Pararoseomonas sp. SCSIO 73927: one gene and its partner. The protein of the gene in region 2 interacts with the protein of the main gene of each other region in a pairwise test. Links are inferred from orthologs where the notes say so. Each region holds a gene or a part of one and is shown on either strand. Other genes may lie near its edges.

Region 1 (4,770 bases), 3.1 Mb from region 2 along the record:
GCCTGGACGCGGCGGAACTCGTCCACCGGCATCCCCGCATCGGCGGCGATGGTCAGGATCGCGGATCGGGCGGCCTCGGCCGCCTCGGCGTAGCGGGTGGCCAGCGCCATCCAGCCCTTGCCCTTGCGGTTGGCCAGCCCCGCGATGAAGTCGGGGGAGGAGCCGCTGGCGCGGTACACCGCCAGGAAGTCGTCGCGCTTCACGCCGGCGCTCTCCGCCACGCGGAGCAGCCGGCCCTCGGCGGCGGTAAGCCGCTTGTTGACCTCGCGCATGCGGTCCACGAGCTCGGCGATGCGGTTGGCGTGCAGGTGCAGCCGGCCGACGAGGGCCACCAGCTCTCCGCGCAGGCGGGTATAGTCCGCCGCATCCCCGCGCGAGAGGGAGGCACCCTCGGCATAGGCCGTCATGCGCTGGGCCTGGAGGCCGCGCAGCCCCTCATAGGCCGCCTCGATGGCGGCGAAGGCGGCCAGCGCCTCCGGCTTCACCTGCTGCTCCAACACGGAGGGGGAGACGGTGCCGGAGCTGCCCTCGGCCTCCTCGCCATCGTCCTCGCCGCCGCCGGCGGCGTCCTCCAGCGGTCCCTCGCCGGCGCCCGCGGTCGCCTCGAGGTCGAGCACGTCGCGGAGCAGCATGCGCTCCTCCCGCACGGCGGCGGCCCAGCCGAGGATGGCGTCCAGCACCAGGGGGGCCTCGCACAGCCCCTCGATCATCATGGCCCGCCCGGCCTCGATGCGCTTGGCGATCGCGATCTCGCCCTCACGGGTGAGAAGCATCTTCTCGCCCATGTCGCGCAGGTACATACGCACCGGGTCGGCGTTGATGCCGGTGTCGGCCTTGATGTTGCCGACGGCCTCCTCGTCCTCCTCCGCGGCCGCGCCCGGGCGGCTGGCGGCGGTCTCGCCTTCCTCGGCCTCCTCGGAATCCTCGCCCTCGGCCACCTCGACGCCGAGATAGGCGAGGACGCGCAGCGCGTCCTCGATGCGGTCAGAGGAGATCTGGTCGCTCGGCAGCGCGGCCTCGAGCTCGGCGTGGGTCACGTGGCCGCGGTTCCGGGCAATTTCCGCCAGCTGGCGCAGCGCCTGGCCCTCGGCCTCGGGCAGCGCGGCGAGGAGGGCCTCCTCGCGCTCATCCAGAACCAGTGCGCCCGCGTCCGTCGCCGCCATGCCAATCCCCTCCCGGAAACACCCGCAAAGAACACCCGCGCCCCCGGAGCACCCTGAGGAAGTGCTCTGCGCGGGAAGGCGCCCATCTGGGGCCTTCGCGCCCGAATGCCCAGACCTGTTTTGCGGCTCACCACCATTCCAGCCGCATTGCGGCCCCGCGCACTCTGCATTTGGGGCCGCTACCGGCGGTTGCGCCAGGGTAAATTTGGGGTGGCCGGGCGGTCCCAACAACCGCCCCGCAGGGAAGAAACGGCTGGGATTGGCAAGCCCGCTTCGGAACCTTTAGAGAACAGGCGAAGGGCTGCCATGACCGACCAGATCGTCATCACCGAGAAGACCAGCCAGGCGAAGGACGTGCGGGCCGCGGTGGGCGGCCGCTACGGCGCGATCCTGCCGGCGGAAGGGCATCTCTTCGATCTGGAAGAGCCGGAGGAGGTCTCCCCGGAGTGGAAGCGCTGGTCCCCGGTCCTGCTGCGGCCGGAAGGGCTCTACGCCACCAAGCCCGCCCGGGGCGGCAACAAGGCCTCCAAGCTCCAGGCCATCCGCGCCGCGCTGAAGGGCGCGAAATGCGTCTGGCTCGCCACGGACTGCGATCGGGAGGGCCAGCTCATCGGGCAGGAGATCCTGGAGCATCTGAAGTATCGCGGCCGGGTCATGCGGGTAATCTTCACCGCCCAGGATCCCCAGACCATCCGGGAGGCCTTCGCCCGGGCCAGGCCGAATGCCGAGTACGCCCGCCTCTACGCCGCCGCCGTGGCGCGACGGCAGGCGGACCAGATCTACAACCTCTCCCTCACCCGCACCGCCACCGTCACCCTGGCCCGCGGGGCGCGCACCGTGATCGGCGTGGGCCGGGTGAAGACGCCGACCCTGGCCATCGTGTGCCGGCGGGAGCTGGAGATCCGCAACTTCGTCCCCCAGGCCTATTTCGAGGTGGTGGCCACCGCCGAGGCCGCGGCCGCGGCCGGCCCCTTCCGCATGCGCCACGCGCCGAAGGAACGGATCCTGAAGCGCGAGGACGCGGAGGCGATCGCCGCGGTGGCGGAGAGCTTCGAGGGCCCGATCTCCGTTAAGGTAGAGGACAAGCGCCAGTCCCCGCCCCGGCTGCACGACCTGCCCTCGCTCCAGAAGCTCTGCGGCTCCCGTTTCGGCTGGTCCGCCGCGCGCACGCTGGAGGTGGCGCAGCAGCTCTACGACGGCGAGGGCAAGAAGGTCATCACCTACCCACGCGCCGAGACCCGCTACCTGCCGGAGAGCGCGATCCCCGACGCGCCGCGGATCGTGGCGGGGCTGCGCGCCGGGCGGTCCTTCGCCGAGGTGCCGGTGCCCGATCCGCCTGTGATCCGCCGCGGCGCCGGCGGCGCCTTCCACGACCGGGGCCTGGCCGGGGCCAGCCACCACGCCGTGATCCCCAACGTGAACACGGTGGAGACCCTGCGCGAGGTCTGGCCGCGCCTCTCGATCGACGAGCGCAAGCTGTTCGACGTGATCGCGCGCTCCTACCTCGCCGCCATGATGCCGGATTTCCGCTACCGCCAGACCACGGCGCTGCTGGACGTGCGCGGCCACGCCTTCCGGGCCACCGGGCGCCAGCCGATCGAGATGGGCTGGCGCGCCGCCTTCCCGAACTGGCAGCCGGCCGACGAGAAGGGGGAGGACGCCGCCCTCCTCCCCGCCCTGCGGGACGGGGAGGCGGTGCGCCTGCACGACGCCGCTGTGGAGGACAAGGAGACCCGCCCCCCGCCGCGCTACAACGAGGGCACGCTGATCGAGGCGATGCAGAACGCCTGGCGCTTCGTGGAGGACGAGGCGCTGCAGGAGCGGCTGAAGGAGGCCAAGGGCATCGGCACCCCCGCGACCCGCGCCGAGGTCATCAAGGGCCTCAAGGCGCAGGAGTTCCTGGCGATCGACGGCAAGAACATCGTGCCCACGGAGCGCGGCCTCTCCCTCCACGCCGTGCTGGAGCGCGCGGACCCGGCGCTGGTGGACCCCGGCGTGACGGCGCAGATGGAGCGCCTGCTGGACGAGGTGCTGGTCGGCCAGCAGGAGATGACGGGCGCGATCGACGCCGTCTGCGCCCAGGCCAGCCGGATCATCGGGCGGCTGCAGGAGGGGGCCGGGGCGATCGACCCCGCGCTGCTCGGCCCGGCGGGGGGCGGGGCAAGGAAGGCGCGCGGCGGGAAGCTGCCGCCCACCCCCGCCATGAAGCGCTTCGTGGAGAGCCTGGCCCGGCAGAAGGGGATCGAGCCGCCGAGCGGCTACGCCACCTCCGGCACGATCTGCCGCGCCTTCCTCGACCGGCACACCGGCAAGGCCGCCCCTTCCGACGCCGGCGAACCGGCAGGGACGGAGGAGAAGCCCCGCCCTCCCCGGCGGCGCGCCCCGGCAGGCCGGAAGAAGGCGGCCCCCGCGCAGGACGCGACGCGCCCCAAGAGGCCCCCGAGGCGTTCCCCGGCAAGGCCTGAACCGGCCACCCCCGCCACCGCCGTCGGGGAGGAGGAGACGCCGCTCCGCATCCCCTTCGGGAACAAGGAGGCGGCGCTGCGGCTGGGCGCGCGCTATCGCGCGGGCGGCTGGTACGCGCCGCCCGGCACCGAGCTGAGCGGCTTCCGGGAGCGCGGTTGGCTCTGACCTCCGGGGCCGGCGTTCCCTCCTCCGCGCGGCCGCCCCGGCCCGTCGAACCGGGGCGCGCCGTCATTCGGGCGGGACGGGCCTTGTCCGCCCGGCCGGCTCAGCCCCCGGCCGGAGGGAAGCGCGTGCCGGTCAGCTCCTCCGTGGCCGCCCATAGCCGGGCCGCGAGCGCCGGGTCGCGGGCGGCTGCCGGGACCGTTGCCAGGCCGAGCGGGCCGCTGATCTCGTTCGGCCCCGTCGGCCCGTAATAGGCGCCGCCCCGGGCCTCCGGCGCCGTGGCGGCGTAGAGGGTGGGCAGCGCGCCCTGGGCCGCGGTCTGCATCCGCTCCCGCATGCCCGACCACTGGCGCCCGGCCTCGCTGTCCAGCCCCGGCCCGCGCGCGACGAGTTCCGTCACCGCCACGCCGGGATGGGCCGCCATGCTCTGGACGCCCCAGCCCGCGGCCTCGCTGCGCCTCTGCAGCTCGATCGCGAAGATCAGGCAGGCCAGCTTCGACTGGGCATAGGCCGTGAAGCCGTCATAGGCCCGCGCGGATTGCAGGTCCTCGAGGTCGATCCTGCCGCGGTGGATGGCGATGCTGGAGAGGGTGACGACCCGGGGCGCGCTGCCCCTGCGGAGCAGGGGGAGCAGCCCGGCCGTCAGGACGAAGTGCCCGGCGTAGTTGGTGGCGAACTGCATCTCCATCCCGTCGGCGGAGGTGCCGCGCTCCGGCGGCGCCATGATCGCGGCGTTGTTGATCAGCCCGTCGAGCCGCGGCAGCGCCCCGCCGAGACGGGCGGCCAGCGCACGGACCGAGGCGAGTTCGGCCAGGTCCACCGCCTCGAACCCGAGCTCGGCCCCAGGGACCTCCTGCCGGATCCGGGCGATCGCCTCCTCCCCCCGCTGCGGGTTGCGCGCCGCGATCACCACGCGGGCCCCGGCGGCGGCCAGGGCCCGGGCGTCCTCGTACCCCATGCCGCTGGTCCCGCCCGTGAC
Region 2 (4,775 bases):
TCCGGCGCCTACTACCTGCGGCTGATGGTGGTGGACCGTCCCGGCGTGATCGCGGACGTGACGGGCGCGCTGCGCGACGCCGGGATCAGCCTGGAATCCATGCTGCAGCGCGGACGCGCGCCCGGGGAGGCGGTGCCCGTCGTCCTCACCACCCATGACGCGCGCGAGGGCGCGATGCGCGAGGCGATCGCCCGCATCTCCGCCCTCGACGCCGTACTTGAATCTCCTGCCCTTATCCGGATCGAAAGCCCATGAGCTCCACCCGCGCCGCCATCAACCCGGATGCTCCCCTGCAGAGCGACCGCAACCTGGCGCTGGAGCTGGTGCGCGTGACGGAGGCGGCGGCCATCGCCTCCTCCCGCTGGATCGGGCGGGGCGACAAGAACGCGGCGGACGGCGCCGCGGTGGACGCCATGCGCCGCGCCTTCGACAGCGTGGCGATCACCGGGACCGTGGTGATCGGCGAGGGCGAGATGGACGAGGCGCCGATGCTCTACATCGGCGAGAAGGTGGGCGCCGGCGGGCCGGAGGTGGACATCGCGGTGGACCCGCTGGAGGGCACCTCCATCTGCGCGCGCGGGATGCCGAACGCGATCGCGACGCTGGCGGTGGCGGAGAAGGGCGGGTTCCTTCACGCGCCGGACATCTACATGGACAAGATCGCGGTGGGCCCCGGCCTGCCGGACGGGGTGGTGCACATCGACGCCAGCCCGAAGGAGAACCTGCGGAACCTGGCGCAGGCGAAGAAGTCCGCGATCGAGGACCTGGTGGTCTGCACGCTGGACCGCGACCGCCACAAGGACATCATCCGCGCCTGCCGCGAGGCCGGGGCGCGCATCATGCTGATCCCCGACGGCGACGTGGCGGGCGTGGTGGCCTGTTCCCAGCCCGAGGCCGGGGTGGACATCTACCTGGGCTGGGGCGGCGCGCCGGAGGGCGTGCTGGCGGCGGCGGCGCTGCGCTGCATCGGCGGGCAGATGCAGGGGCGGTTGATCTACGAGGACGAGACGCAGCGCGAGCGGGCGAAGTCCATGGGCATCACGGACCCTGACAAGATCTTCACGGTCGAGGAGATGGCGAAGGGGGACGTGATGTTCTCCGCGACCGGCGTCACGTCGGGGGCCATGCTTCGGGGCGTGCGGCGCACGGCAGCCGCCGCGGTGACGCACTCCATCGTCATGCGCAGCAAGACGGGGACGGTGCGCTACGTGGAGGGGCACCACAACTTTATGGTCAAGCCGAACACCTATCTTGCCTGATGGATCGATGACGGACGCGCTCGCCACGGGAGCGCCGGGAGAGGCCGTCCTCGGCGTTTCGCGCAGCGCGACCGGCCGCCGCTGGGTGTGGCGGGAGGGCGATGAGCGCACCGGGCTGGCGATCGCCCAGCGGCTGGAGTTGCCGGAGATCGTGGGGCGGTTGCTGGCGGCCCGCGGGATCGGCGTGGAGGCGGCGGCGGACTTCCTGGAGCCGCGGCTGCGCGCGCTGCTGCCCGACCCATCCTGCATGCGGGACATGGACGCGGCCGCCGCACGCCTCGCCCAGGCGGTGCTGTCCGGAGAGAGGGTCGCGATCTTTGCCGACTACGATGCGGACGGGGCCTGTGCCGGGGCGCTGATGCTGCGCGTGCTGCGAGACCTCGGCGTGCCCGCCACCCACTACGTTCCCGACCGCATCAGGGAGGGCTACGGGCCCAACGCGCCGGCCATCGCGGCGCTGTGCGACGCGGGGGCGCGGCTGATCGTCTGCGTGGATTGCGGGATCGCGGCGCATCAGGCGCTGGAGGCGGCGCGCGGACGGGCGGACGTGGTGGTGCTGGACCACCACAAGGCGGAGGGGCCGGCGCCGGCGATCCTGGCCACGGTGAACCCCAACCGGCTGGACTGCGATTCCGGGCTGCGCGGGCTCTGCGCCGCCGGGGTGTGCTTCATGGCGGCGGTGGCGCTGCACCGGGCCCTGCGGAAGGCCGGCTTCTTCGAGGGGCGGGCCGAGCCTCCGCTGCTCGAGCTGCTGGACCTGGTGGCGACGGCGACCGTGTGCGACGTGATGCCGCTGACCGGGCTGAACCGGGCGCTGGTGGCCCAGGGGCTGCGCGTGATGGCGCGGCGCGGGCGGCCGGGGATCGCGGCGTTGCTGGAGGTGGCGGGGGTGAAGGACGCGCCCACGGCCTACTCCCTCGGCTTCGGGATCGGGCCGCGGCTCAACGCTTCCGGCCGGATCGGGGAGAGCGACCTGGCGCTGCGGCTGCTGGCGGAGGAGGACGCGCTGGAGGCCCGCGCCAAGGCGGAGAGCCTGGATGCGACCAACCGGCGGCGCCAGGAGGTGGAGGCGGGGGTGCTCGCTTCCGCCCTCGCCATGGCGGAGATGCAGGCGTCCGAGGGGCGGCCGGTGCTCCTCATCACCGGGGAGGGGTGGCATCCCGGCGTGGTCGGGATCGTCGCCGGGCGGGTGAAGGAGCGGTTCAACCGGCCGTCCCTCGTCGCGGGGGTGGCGGAGGGGCTGGCCAAGGGTTCGGGCCGTTCGGTGCCCGGGCTGGACCTGGGGGCCGCGATCATCGCGGCGCGGCAGGCCGGGCTGCTGGAGACGGGTGGCGGGCACGCGATGGCGGCCGGCTTTTCCTTCCGGGCGGAGCGGCTGGACGCCGTGCGGGCCTTCCTGGAGGAGCGGCTGGCGCAGGCGGCGGAGCTGCCGGATTCGGTCGCGCTGGTGGTGGAGGGGACGATCTCCGTCGCCGCCGCAGGCACGGCGCTGGCGGAGCAGGTGGCGCGGCTGGCGCCCTTCGGCACAGGGAATGAGGAGCCGCTCTTCGCCGTGCGCCGCGCGCGGGTGGTGCGGGCGGACCGAGTGGGGAAGGAGGGCGGGACCATCCGCCTGTTCCTGGAAGGGGAGGGGGGCGGGCGGCTCAAGGCCGTGTGCTTCCGGGCGAAGGAGGGGCCGCTGGCCGACCTCCTTCTCAAATCTCGCGGGGTGCCGCTGCACCTCTGCGGCGCGCTGCGGGCGGAGAGCTGGAACGGCGAGGTCTCGGCCTGCCTGCACGTGCAGGACGCGGCGCCGGCCTGACCTGCCCCGTCCGGGACGCTCCCGGGTTGTGCGGCGCCGCGGGGGCCCTTAACTGGCCGCGCGAGGTTCCCGGGGCGGCCCGGCGGACCCGCCCCTGCGCGCCCGACAACGCGGAGCTCCCATGCGCCCCTGCCGCTTTCTCCTTCCCTTGCTGCTCCTGGCCGGCTGCGGCAGCGACTACTCCGCCGACACCTACTCGACCCGGGCGGTGCAGCAGGCGAATCCGGTGCAGCAGGGCGTGATCATCGGCGCGCGGGAGGTGCAGATCTCGGCCGACGGCACGGCAGGGGCCGCAGTGGGCGCGGCGGCCGGCGGCATCGTCGGCGGTTCAACGCCGGGCAGCAGCATTACCTCCGCCCTGGCCGGGGTCGGGGGCGGGCTCGTCGGCGGGATTTTCGGCTCGGCGACGGAGCGCGTGATCAACGACAACCGGGCGACCGAGTACATCGTGCGCAGGACCAACGGAGAGCTGGTGAACGTGACCCAGCGGGACGTGCCGCCGTTGCCGGTTGGGCAGAAGGTGCTGGTGATCGCGGGCGCACAGGCGCGGATCGTGCCGGACTACACGGTGCCGGATGCCGCCGCCGCGCCGGCCACGGCGGGGCAGCAGGCGCCGGCGCGGGTGGAGGGGCCGGTGCGCGCCGAGCTGCCGGGGGCCGGCGGGGCTGCCGGCCCGCCGCCGGGCAACCCCGTGCCGCCCGCCGAGGCGCCGACCCGCACGGAGCTTCCCCCGGCCGTGCCCGCGCCTGCGAGCGCGGACGCCCCGCCCTCCCCGCGGGTGCCGCTTGTGCCGCCAGAGGCGCCGCTCGCGCTCTAGGGGTGCTGGACGGGGAGGGCGGGGCGTTGTAGTGACCCGCCGCGCCTGTCCCCTTCGTCTAGAGGCCTAGGACACCGCCCTTTCACGGCGGCGACACGGGTTCGAATCCCGTAGGGGACGCCAAGTACCGTTGATGCTGCTGGGGTTTCTGGTCAGTTCGGGCCAGCACCCCACAATCACCCCACACCTATCTTCGAACATCGGCGGACGATGCGGCTTCCCGCTCGCACTCCGCCCAGTCCACCTCGCCCATGCCGTTGTCCTGGAACCAGGGGTGATTGGCCCAGGTCTCGAAGCCTGCTGGCGGGGGAACATCTTCGTCAGCCAGCTCGGCCGCAGCCGCCAGATCTCGCCGCGAGGCCTCCTCGATGAGGGGGCGCACCGTCGCCATAGGCAGGTGCGCCAGCAAGGCCACGACCAGTTCCGTCTGCACTCCAGCCAGGGATGCCAAAGAGCACGGGCCCGGAAAGTCGTGGGCGTGCCGGATCGTCCCGGTGGTCGGATGGGTCACCCTGTCCGCACCCGACCTGTCACCCTGGGTGACGGTTTTCGGCAACCTGCGGACGATGCTGGGGCGGAGAGTGTCACCCTCCAGGGGCGATCGGCCGGCGCGGGCGAGTGCCGCGTTCGATGCGGCGACATCGACGAGTTTTCCAGCAAACACGAGGTATCCGCGGTCGCGCCACTCGTAGATCGGCTTCCGGGACACCCCGTGGAGGCGCGCATATGCGGCCGGCGTGGCTGTCGTCAGGGCGTTACCTGTCACCCTCTTTTCAGGTTTGCAGCTACGGAGGAGACGCGCTCGGGAATGCCCCGCATCCGGGGGAGGGGGCCTGAAGGGACCCGCATTGGGGGGTTACCCCCCTCTCTCCCTCGGGGTCTGGGGGCAGGCCTCTCG

The links. The genes of interacting proteins can lie anywhere in the genome.
Region 1: the proteins of recJ (region 2) and VQH23_RS09390 interact in binary tests that used the Escherichia coli proteins (3 or more experiments, as listed by UniProt). The link is inferred for Pararoseomonas sp. SCSIO 73927 from one-to-one orthologs.

What each region holds. Positions count from the first base shown.
Region 1 is NZ_CP146232.1:1,967,574-1,972,343, reverse strand. Bases 1,144-4,131 are described here. They hold VQH23_RS09390 (DNA topoisomerase), read left to right. Parts: upstream 1,144-1,469; coding sequence 1,470-3,794; downstream 3,795-4,131. Other genes in these bases: VQH23_RS09385 (SDR family oxidoreductase), read right to left, coding at 3,895-4,131; rpoD (RNA polymerase sigma factor RpoD), read right to left, coding at 1,144-1,163. Also shown: more of rpoD, read right to left, coding at 1-1,143; more of VQH23_RS09385, read right to left, coding at 4,132-4,770.
Region 2 is NZ_CP146232.1:5,047,811-5,052,585, reverse strand. What follows is about bases 671-3,663. They hold recJ (single-stranded-DNA-specific exonuclease RecJ), read left to right. Parts: upstream 671-1,266; coding sequence 1,267-3,060; downstream 3,061-3,663. Other genes in these bases: VQH23_RS23910 (hypothetical protein), read left to right, coding at 3,209-3,663; glpX (class II fructose-bisphosphatase), read left to right, coding at 671-1,259. Outside these bases: VQH23_RS23925 (homoserine dehydrogenase), read left to right, coding at 1-255; more of glpX, read left to right, coding at 252-670; more of VQH23_RS23910, read left to right, coding at 3,664-3,877; VQH23_RS23900 (hypothetical protein), read right to left, coding at 4,065-4,643. UniProt on the Escherichia coli protein: Single-stranded-DNA-specific exonuclease.